3 regions of the Streptomyces sp. NPDC054842 genome follow, and region 2 is predicted to be linked to each of the others. Evidence: riboswitches for the same ligand, from Rfam matches in the RefSeq annotation. Region 2 holds a riboswitch; each other region holds the start of a gene.
What was found. Region 2 has a riboswitch for S-adenosylmethionine ahead of ACWGIS_RS18940 (aminotransferase class V-fold PLP-dependent enzyme). Riboswitches for the same ligand answer to the same signal wherever they lie in the genome.
Positions count from the first base shown of each region.

Region 1 (3,263 bases), on a different contig from region 2:
GCCCAGCGCCGGGTCAGGAAGCCCAGCCGGTCCGCGCCCAGCATCCCGCGCAGCACCTGGTCCGCGATGTCGTCGGGCAGCATCCGGAAGTAGTCGACGGGCGCCCACGGGGTGTGCGAGAAGTGCCCGATGCGCAGGTCGGGCCGCAGCTCCCGGAGCATCCCCGGCACCAGCGTCAGGTGGTAGTCCTGCACCAGGACCGAGGCACCGGTGGCCGCGGACTCCGCCAGCGCCTCGGCGAAGGCGCGGTTGTACGCCTCGTACGAGGCCCACTGGCGCCGGAACTCCGCGTCGAAGACCGGCTCCAGGGGCGTCTGGTACAGCATGTGGTGGACGAACCAGAGCACCGAGTTCGCGATGCCGTTGTACGCGTCCGCGTGCACCTCGGCGTCGATGTCGAGCATCCGCACGCCGTCCTCGCCGACCCCGCGCCGCACCGCCTCGCGGTCCCCGTCGCCGAGGGCCGCGCACACCCACAGGGCGCCCGCGTCCGGTCCGATGGCCGAGAGCCCCGAGACGAGTCCGCCCCCGCCGCGCCGGGCGTGGAGCGAGCCGTCCTCGCGGACCTCGTAGGAGACCGGACCGCGGTTGGATGCGACAAGGATCTGGTGGTCACCGTGCGTGGAAGCCATAAGCCTCAACTTAGCCCGGGTCGGAACCGCTCAAACGTACGGACTCGACGGGTACCGGCCGTATACGACCGCCGGAGCCCGTCACGGTCCGTCACTCTCCGGGCCGTCTCACGCGACTCTGCGTGAGCGGTACTCGGAGATCTCCACCATCGGGGGGCGCTCCTCCGTGTCCACGGAGTAGGTGCGCGGCTCGAAGCCGTCGTCGCCCCGCTCGAACTGGGTGAGCGCCGGGCGTATCAGATGGCCGCGGGCCAGCCGGAGCTGCGCGGTGCGGTAGATCGCGGCGGCCATCCGGCCGAGCGCCTGCCCGTCCTGGTGGCGGTGCCTGCGCACGCCCACGTCGACCTGCGCGAGCGCGTCCAGGCCCACCAGGTGCAGCGCGTCGACCAGCATGCCGAGCTCGACGCCGTACCCGACGGGGAACGGCAGCCGCTCCAGCAGGGACCGGCGGGCCGCGTACTCGCCGCCCAGCGGCTGCACGAAGCCCGCGAGCTGCGGCCAGTGCATGTTCAGCAGCGGGCGCGCCATCAGCTCGGTGACCCGTCCGCCCTGGCCCGCGGCGGTTCTGCCGGAGGCGGACCCGTCGGACACGGTCAGCGGCCGGTCGTACATGGCCTTGACGAGGGCGACGTCCGGATCGGTGAGCAGCGGGCCCACGATCCCGGTGACGAAGTCCGACGAGAACTCCCTCAGGTCCGCGTCGACGAAACAGACGATGTCCCCGCTCGTCACCAGCAGTGACCGCCACAGGACCTCGCCCTTGCCGGGGACGGCCGGCAGGCGCGGCAGGATCGCGTCCCGGTGCACCACCCGGGCGCCCGCCGCGGCGGCGACCGCCGAGGTGCGGTCGGTCGACCCCGAGTCGACGACCACGATCTCGTCGACGAGCGGGACCTGCCGCATCAGGTCGTGGCGGATCACGGAGACGATCTCGCCGACGGTCGCTTCCTCGTTCAGCGCGGGCAGCACGACGCTGACCGTCGAGCCCGTCGCCCGTTTCGCGGCCATCAGCCTGTGCAGCGGGCGATCGGTGACGGACCAGGAGCGGGTGCTCAGCCAGCGCTCGACTTCTTCCAGCACGGTCCGGGGCTCCTCACTGTCTGCTCACACGCCCACCCGGGGTGTGATCCATCTCGCGGTTCGGACGACTATCTCAACTGTCCTGGCCGTCGGTTACAGTCTTGAACAACGCGGATGACCATCGCATGTCCTGATCCGGGAACCGCGCGCAGATCAACAACTGAACACCGCTCATCCAGAGGGGCAGAGGGATACGGCCCGTTGAAGCCCCGGCAACCCTCCAGCCGGTCTCGTCCTGATCGTCATCGGTCAGCTCGCGAGGCTCCCGGCTAGGGAAGGTGCCAAATCCGTCTCACGGCGAAGTGCGCCGTGAGGAAGATGAGGAGAAAGGGCCTCGCCTCCATGGCTGCGCAGACAGTTGCAAGCACCACGAACTCCCCCACCGCCGCGGACTCCGTCGATCTCGGCCCCGCCGCCGCCCTCTCCTGCCGCGAATGCGGACACCGCGTGCCGCTCGGCCCGGTCTTCGCCTGCGAGGAGTGTTTCGGCCCGCTGGAGATCGCCTACGACTTCTCGGCCTACGACACCGAGGAACTCCGCAAGCGCATCGAGGCGGGCCCCGCGAACATCTGGCGCTACGCGCCCCTGCTGCCCGTCCCGGCGGACGTCGCCGACAAGCCGAACATCAACCCGGGCTGGACCAAGCTCGTGCAGGCCGACAACCTGGCCCGCGAGCTGGGCGTCGAGGCCGGCAAGCTGTTCGTCAAGGACGACTCCGGCAACCCGACGCACTCCTTCAAGGACCGCGTCGTCGCGCAGGCCCTGGAGGCCGCCCGCGCCTTCGGCTTCACCACGCTCTCCTGCTCCTCCACGGGGAACCTGGCCGGCGCCGTCGGCGCCGCCGCCGCCCGGGCCGGCTTCCGGTCCTGCGTGTTCATCCCGCACGACCTGGAGCAGGGCAAGATCGTCATGGCCGCGGTCTACGGCGGCGAGCTCGTCGGCATCGAGGGCAACTACGACGACGTCAACCGCTTCTGCTCCGAGCTCATCGGCGACCCGGCCGGTGAGGGCTGGGGCTTCGTCAACGTCAACCTGCGGCCGTACTACGCGGAGGGCTCGAAGACCCTCGCGTACGAGATCTGCGAGCAGCTCGGCTGGCGGCTGCCGGACCAGCTCGTCGTGCCGATCGCGTCCGGCTCGCAGCTCACGAAGATCGACAAGGGCCTCCAGGAGCTGATCAGGCTCGGGCTGGTCGAGGACAGGCCGTACAAGATCTTCGGCGCCCAGGCCGAGGGCTGCTCGCCGGTGTCGGTGGCCTACAAGGCGGGACACGACGTCGTGCGGCCGCAGAAGCCGGACACGATCGCCAAGTCGCTCGCCATCGGCAACCCGGCCGACGGACCGTACGTCCTCGACATCGCGCGCCGGACGGGCGGCGCGGTGGAGGATGTCGACGACGGGCAGATCGTCGACGCGATCAAGCTGCTGGCGCGCACCGAGGGCATCTTCGCCGAGACGGCCGGCGGGGTGACCGTGGGCGTCACGAAGAAGCTGATCGAGAGCGGCGCCCTGGACCCGGCGCTGACCACGGTCGTCCTCAACACCGGTGAC
Region 1 is NZ_JBSGZN010000074.1:17,110-20,372, reverse strand. Features, by position in the region: gene ACWGIS_RS34640 (alpha,alpha-trehalose-phosphate synthase (UDP-forming)) at 1-632, opposite strand, end outside; gene ACWGIS_RS34635 (glucosyl-3-phosphoglycerate synthase) at 741-1,712, opposite strand; SAM riboswitch class I at 1,881-2,037, shown strand; gene thrC (threonine synthase) at 2,055-3,263, shown strand, end outside.
Region 1: another riboswitch for S-adenosylmethionine. It lies ahead of thrC (threonine synthase); the one in region 2 lies ahead of ACWGIS_RS18940 (aminotransferase class V-fold PLP-dependent enzyme).

Region 2 (3,263 bases):
GCGGGCTCTCGTCCTCGTCTACGAACCCAGGAGCGGCATATGAGTGCTGTGACCCCCGCTGGAGGCGACATCGCGGCGGGCCGTTCCTGGCCCCAGGTGCTGAACGGCCTGCTGGACGGGCGCGACCAGAGCGCGGACGAGACGGCCTGGGCGATGGACCGCATCATGCGCGGTGAGGCGACGGACGCGCAGATCGCCGGGTTCGCGGTGGCGCTGCGGGCCAAGGGCGAGACCGTCGAGGAGATCTCCGGCCTGGTCCGCGCGATGTACGAGCACGCCAACGTGATCGAGGTGCCCGGGGAGACCGTCGACATCGTCGGCACGGGCGGCGACGGCGCGAAGACCGTCAACATCTCCACCATGTCGGCGATCGTCGTGGCCGGCACGGGCGCCAAGGTGGTCAAGCACGGCAACCGGGCCGCGTCGAGCGCGTCCGGCGCCTCCGACGTCCTGGAGAAGCTGGGCGTGAATCTGGAGCTGACGCCCAAGCGGGTCGCGGAGGTGGCGGAGGAGGCCGGGATCACCTTCTGCTTCGCGGTGAAGTTCCACCCCGCGCTGCGTCATGTGGCCGCCGCCCGCGGTCAATTGGGCATCCGCACCACCTTCAACTTCCTGGGCCCGCTGACCAACCCGGCCCGGGTCAAGGCCCAGGCGGTCGGGGTGGCCGACCTTCGGATGGCGCCCATCGTCGCCGGTGTCTTCGCCGAACGCGGCAACTCCTCGCTGGTGTTCCGCGGCGACGACGGCCTCGACGAGCTGACCACCACGGCCACGTCCCGGGTGTGGGTCGTCCGCGACGAGAAGGTCCACGAGGACGGCTTCGACCCGCGTGACGTCGGCATCGAGCTGGTCCCGGTCGAGGCGCTGCGGGGCGCCGACGCCTCGTACAACGCGGACGTCGCCCGGCGGCTGCTGAACGGCGAGACCGGGCCCGTACGGGACGCGGTGCTGCTGAACGCAGCGGCGGCCCTGGTCGCCCTGGAGCCGGAGAGCGGGCCCCTCGCGGACCGGATCCGCGCGGGCATGGATCGGGCCGCCGAGGCCATCGACTCCGGGGCCGCGAAGCGGACCCTCGACCGGTGGGTCGCGGCCAGCAACGCCTGAACGGCACACGGCAGCACGCAAGGCGCGGTCCGGATTCTGGACCGCGCCTTGCGCGTCCGCGATCATCTGGCAAGATGCTGTACCAGGTCATGAGCGACAGCCATCAGGCCCCGGCCGGCTGTCCGGCAACCCTCCGTCCGTGGCGGGGTGCCCCGGGTGAAGACCAGGCCGTAGGCAGCGAGGTCTACGGCAAGCGCGGACCCCTCGCACTCTTCCGAGTGAGCACCGCCAGGGGTCCTGGTCGTTCGAGGGAGCCTTCTGTGAGCAAGCGAATGCGGTAGGGCGTAGAGCCCCGCCTCCGCACACCCTTCTTCCCTTCCTGTGCCGTCGACGCCCCTCTGCGCGGGCTGTCCGCACAGCGATCTCGCCTGCCACTCACAGGAGTTCGCCATGTCCGTCCCCACCGCTGCCGCCGACCGTTCCGTTTGTGCCCCGCTGCCCGTTCTGGGCAGGGATGTCACCGTCCCCCTCGTCACGGGCGGCGAGGTCACCTACGCCGCGCTGGACTACGCCGCCAGCGCCCCGGCCCTCCAGCGCGTCTGGGACGACGTCGCCGCGTACGCCCCCTACTACGGCAGCGTCCACCGGGGCGCCGGTTACCTCTCCCAGCTCTCCACCGACCTCTTCGAGAGCGCCCGCGTGACCGTCGCCGAGTTCCTCGACTGCCGCGCCGGCGACCAGGTCGTCTTCACCCGCTCCACCACCGACTCCCTCAACCTGCTCGCCGGGGCCCTGCCGGCCGACTGCCAGGTCTTCGTCTTCGAGACCGAGCACCACGCCTCGCTGCTGCCCTGGCGCGACGCCCGCGTGACGTACCTGAACGCCCCGCGCACCCCCGGCGAGGCCGTCGCCACCCTGGAGCGCGCGCTGGCCGCCCGCGACCCGTACGGCCCCGCCCTGGTGTGCGTCACCGGCGCCTCCAACGTCACCGGTGAGCTGTGGCCGGTGCGCGAACTCGCCGCCGCCGCCCACGCGCACGGCGCCCGCATCGTCCTGGACGCCGCCCAGCTCGCCCCGCACCACCCGGTGTCGGTCCGGGACCTGGACGTCGACTGGGTCGCCTTCTCCGGGCACAAGCTGTACGCGCCCTTCGGCTCCGGCGTCCTCGCCGGCCGCGCCGACTGGCTGACCGAGGCCGAGCCCTACCTCGCGGGCGGCGGCGCCAGCCGCAAGGTGTCGCGGCGCGCGGACGGCGGGGTCGACGTCGAGTGGCACGACAGCGCCGCCCGCCACGAGGCCGGCTCCCCGAACGTGATCGGCGTGTACTCCATCGCGTCGGCCTGCAAGGCGCTCACCGAGGCCGGCTTCGACACCCTGGTCGCCCGCGAGCGGTACCTGATCGACACCGTCCGCGCGGGCCTCGCGGAGGTGCCCGAGGTGCGGGTCCTGTCGCTGTTCGGGGACGACGCCCCGCGGGTCGGCGTCATCTCGTTCGTCGTCGACGGCTGGAACAGCTCGCACTTCGCGGCGGCCCTGTCCGCGGAGTACGGCATCGGCGTGCGCGACGGCCTGTTCTGCGCCCACCCGCTGGTGCGCACCCTGCTCGGCAGCGACCCGCAGAGCCAGGGGGAGTGCGGCGCCCCCGAGGCCGCGCCCGGCGAGAAGTCCCTGAACGCGATCCGCGTCAGCTTCGGCGCCGGCACCCCGGACGAGCACGTGGAGCGCTTCGTCCGCGCCGTGAAGGAGCTGGTGCGGGACGGCGCTCGGTGGCAGTACCGCACCCAGGACGGGCGGTGCGTGCCGGCGGTCTGAGGCCGGAGGTACGGCTCAGCGCCCGGAGGCGGCGGACGCGGTGAGGTCCCGGCAGGTCAGGAGTCGAGACCGATCGCGAACGCCGCCTCCAGGTCGTGCTGGGAGTACGTGCGGAACGCGACGTGGGTGTCGGTGCCCTCGACGCCGGGGATCTTGCTGATCCGGCCCGGGATGACGTCCGCCAGGTCGTCGTGGGCCTGCACGCGGACCATGGCGATCAGGTCGTAGGTGCCGGTGACGGAGAAGACCTCGCTGACGCTGTCGAGGGCCGCGATCGACTCCGCGATCTCGGGGATCCGGTCCACGCTGGTCTTGATGAGCACGATCGCGGTGATCACGGCTGGTTCTCTCCCTCGGGGGCCGTCACTGGGGTTTTCACTCTAGTCGCACGGCCGAAGCGCACCCAG
Region 2 is NZ_JBSGZN010000022.1:62,521-65,783, forward strand. Features, by position in the region: gene trpD (anthranilate phosphoribosyltransferase) at 40-1,104, shown strand; SAM riboswitch class IV at 1,190-1,306, shown strand; gene ACWGIS_RS18940 (aminotransferase class V-fold PLP-dependent enzyme) at 1,495-2,856, shown strand; gene ACWGIS_RS18945 (Lrp/AsnC family transcriptional regulator) at 2,913-3,194, opposite strand; gene ACWGIS_RS18950 (rhomboid family intramembrane serine protease) at 3,191-3,263, opposite strand, start outside.

Region 3 (3,263 bases), on a different contig from region 2:
CCGATGTGCCGGGTGAGCGGGGCGACGCGGGCGGCGACGAGCACCGCGTCGAGCCGGCCGCGCACCTGGTCGGTGCGTCCGTCGGGACCGTTCGGGAGGGAGGACTGGGGTCCGAGGGAGTCCTCGATGGTGACGAGGTCGAGCAGGCCGTGTTCGGCCTCGGTGACGAGATCGGCCCAGTAGCGCGCGGTGAACAGGTCGTGGGGGCGGGCCACGGGCTCGCGCCACGCGGCCGGGTGCCAGCCGGCGCCGTCGAGCGCGACGGCGAGGTGCAGCGGGGAGTTCGGGGACACGGAGGGGTGCCTTCCTGGTCGACCATGGGAGATCGCCGGCCCTCGTCGGGTGGGGCCGGCGGCGCGGGTGCATGGTCAGGGACGACAGAGCGCGGCGGCCACGCGCAGCAGGTCGATGTGCGGCCGGGAGTAGAGGCGGACGCAGCCGCGCGGGGAGAACGTCACCACGGGACGGCGGAGCGCGGACGACGCGACGCGCATCGCTCCCACCTCCGCCTCCGCACTCGGTGCCCTCCAGGGCGCCAACCACCTGGCCGCGCCCTTTGTTCCGCCGAACTGTACGCCGGGCCGCGGGAGTCGGGGGCTCCGCCGACCACGTCGTGAGACGCCGCGGACGCCTTCTTGACGCTCCCCCGGGGCGCGGCGAGACTGACGAGGACGGTCACGATTGTCAGCGCCCCGCGAGTGTCCGCACTCGTACGGTCATCGGCCCCGGCCCGCTGGCAGGCAACCCTTCCACCGCGACGGGGTGCCCCGGGTGACGACCGGGTTCCGCCGGTGCGGCGGGACAAGCGTGGTCTCGCGTTGCGCGAGCCCCGAGCGTGGACCGGTGGGAATGCCCAGGAACGACCTGACGAGGCGCCTGCACATCGATCTGCTGCGTGTCTCCAGCGCGTACTAGGGACCGTCCGGACCTCCCCGCCCTCGCCCGCGAGGCACCTTCGCGCATCGGGTCCGCCGTCCCGGCGTGCCCGGCGACGAGCCGGCACCGCACGTGAGCGGGGCCGCCCCGGTGCGGCGAGCGTGCGTGTCCGACGTCGCGAGGCGGACGGGAGAGGCCGGACAGGCCCTGGTTCCGGCGATCCGGACCGGTACGCAAGAGCGGTCACTCCGTTTCGTCACGGCGCCCACGAGGCAGCCGGGACTTCCTCAACCATGGAGAGTCATGCCCGAGACCCTGTCGCACGCCGCCGGCACGAGCACCCCCCGCACCGGCACGCCCGAGCCCGGACCCGCCGACCGGACCGGATCCGGCGCCTGTTCCCGCGGCTCGGGCGCGCCCGGCACCCCGTGCTCCGCGGAGGCCGCCGACGCGGGCGCCCCGGCACGGTGTGCGTCGTCCTTCCGCGCGACCGCGCCGCTCGACGGACTGCCCCGCCCCCGCGGCGCCGGTTCGGCCGGCGCTCAGCAGCGCGTCCACAGCCGGATCGGCGACGGTCTCGCCGGCGGTTTCTACCCGGCCCCGCACCGCTATCAGCTGTACCTGTCCCCGGACTGTCCGCGCTCGCTGCGCGTCGCGGTCACGGTCCACCTGCTGGGCCTCGGGGACTTCGTCGCCACCCTTTCCGCCGAGCCCGGCGGCCCGGACAGGACCGACGCCCTGCGCGGGGCCTACGAGGCCACCTGGCACCACTACGACGGCCCGCTCGCCGTGCCCGCGCTGTGCGACCGGTGGACCGGACGGGTCGTCAGCAACCACACGCCGGACATCCTGCGCGACCTGGCCCGGCTGGCGGACCGCACCGGAGGGGAAGCCCCCGCGCTGCGTCCGCGGGCCCTCGCGGCGGACATCGACGCCCTGCGGGAACTCCTCGACGCGGACGTCACCCCGGCCGCGCAGCCGGGGCGGCGGTCGGCCGCGCTGGCCCTGCTCGACGGGCGGCTCGCCTCGGCGCCGTACGCCTTGGGCCACGAGCTGAGCGCCGCTGACGTGGACCTCTGGGTGGCTCTCGTCCATCTCGACAGCCCCGGCGCCCTCGGCCCGTACGAGCACCTCCGGGGTTATGTGCGGCGGCTCGGAGCCCATCCGGCATTCCGCGGGAAGACGGGCCGGAGCGACGGGACGGGCGTCCCACCACTCCGGCGACGGTAGTCCCGGCCGGCGGAGGCGCCGCCTCCGCCGGCCGTCAGCCCTCCGCCACCCGTTCGTTCCTCCGCCGCGTCCGCCGCCCGTCAGCCCTCAGCGGCCTCCATCGCCTCCCGGGAGATCCGGTCGAACTGCGCGGCCATCGCCTCCTGGAGCGCCTGGGCGGCCGACAGCGGGCGGACCATCACCGTGAAGTCGTCGATCCTGCCGTCCTCGTCGAGGTGCAGGAAGTCGCAGCCCTCGATCTCCTTGTCGCCCACCTTCGCCCGGAAGATCAGCGCGTGGTCGGCGCCGTCGGCGTCCCCGATCTCGCGGACGTAGCGGAAGTCCGTGAAGACGCGCGTGACGCCCCGGACGATGGCCGCGGTGATCGCCCTGCCGGTGTACGGCTTGAAGACGACCGGGCTGGTGAACACCACGTTCTCGGCCAGCAGTGCCTCGATCGCGGCGTGGTCGCCGGCCTCCACCGCCTTGCGGAAGGGATGCATCGCGCCCACCTCTCATAGTCAACTAATTGATTAGGTGTGGAAGAGATTACTCGCGTCGGCGGCCGGCAATCTAGCCTTACGGGCATGGCATTGCGCAACGCGGTCCTGGCCGCGCTTCTGGACGGCGAGGCGTCGGGGTACGACCTGGCCAAGGGGTTCGACGCGGCGATCGCCAACTTCTGGATGGCGACGCCCCAGCAGCTGTACCGGGAACTCGACCGCATGGCCTCCGATGGGCTCATCGAGGCGCGGCTCGTGCGCCAGGAGCGCCGGCCGGACAAGCGGATGTTCTCGCTGACGGAGGCCGGGCGCCGCGCGCTGCGCGAGTTCACCGGCGCCCCGCCCCGGCCCACGGCCATCCGGGACGAGCTGCTGGTCAAGGTGCACGCGGTGGACGAGGGCGACCCGGACGCCGTACGCGCGTCGATCACCGAGCGGCTGGAGGGGGCCCGCGCGAAGCTGGCCCGCTACGACCGGCTGCGCGCCCGCCTCCTCGACGGGCGGACCGAGGACGCGTACCTGGCCGAGGCGGAACGGGTCGGGCCGTACCTGACGCTGATGCGGGGCCGTTCGTTCGAGCGGGAGAACATCGCCTGGGCGGAGCGGGCGCTGCGCGTCCTGGAGCAACGGGCCGCCGTGCGCGGGTAGTTCCGGGAGCCGGCCCACGACCGTCCT
Region 3 is NZ_JBSGZN010000020.1:70,316-73,578, reverse strand. Features, by position in the region: gene ACWGIS_RS17935 (LLM class flavin-dependent oxidoreductase) at 1-293, opposite strand, end outside; gene ACWGIS_RS17930 (putative leader peptide) at 369-494, opposite strand; SAM riboswitch class IV at 674-814, shown strand; gene ACWGIS_RS17925 (glutathione S-transferase C-terminal domain-containing protein) at 1,180-2,106, shown strand; gene ACWGIS_RS17920 (nuclear transport factor 2 family protein) at 2,187-2,588, opposite strand; gene ACWGIS_RS17915 (PadR family transcriptional regulator) at 2,673-3,236, shown strand.
Region 3: another riboswitch for S-adenosylmethionine. It lies ahead of ACWGIS_RS17925 (glutathione S-transferase C-terminal domain-containing protein); the one in region 2 lies ahead of ACWGIS_RS18940 (aminotransferase class V-fold PLP-dependent enzyme).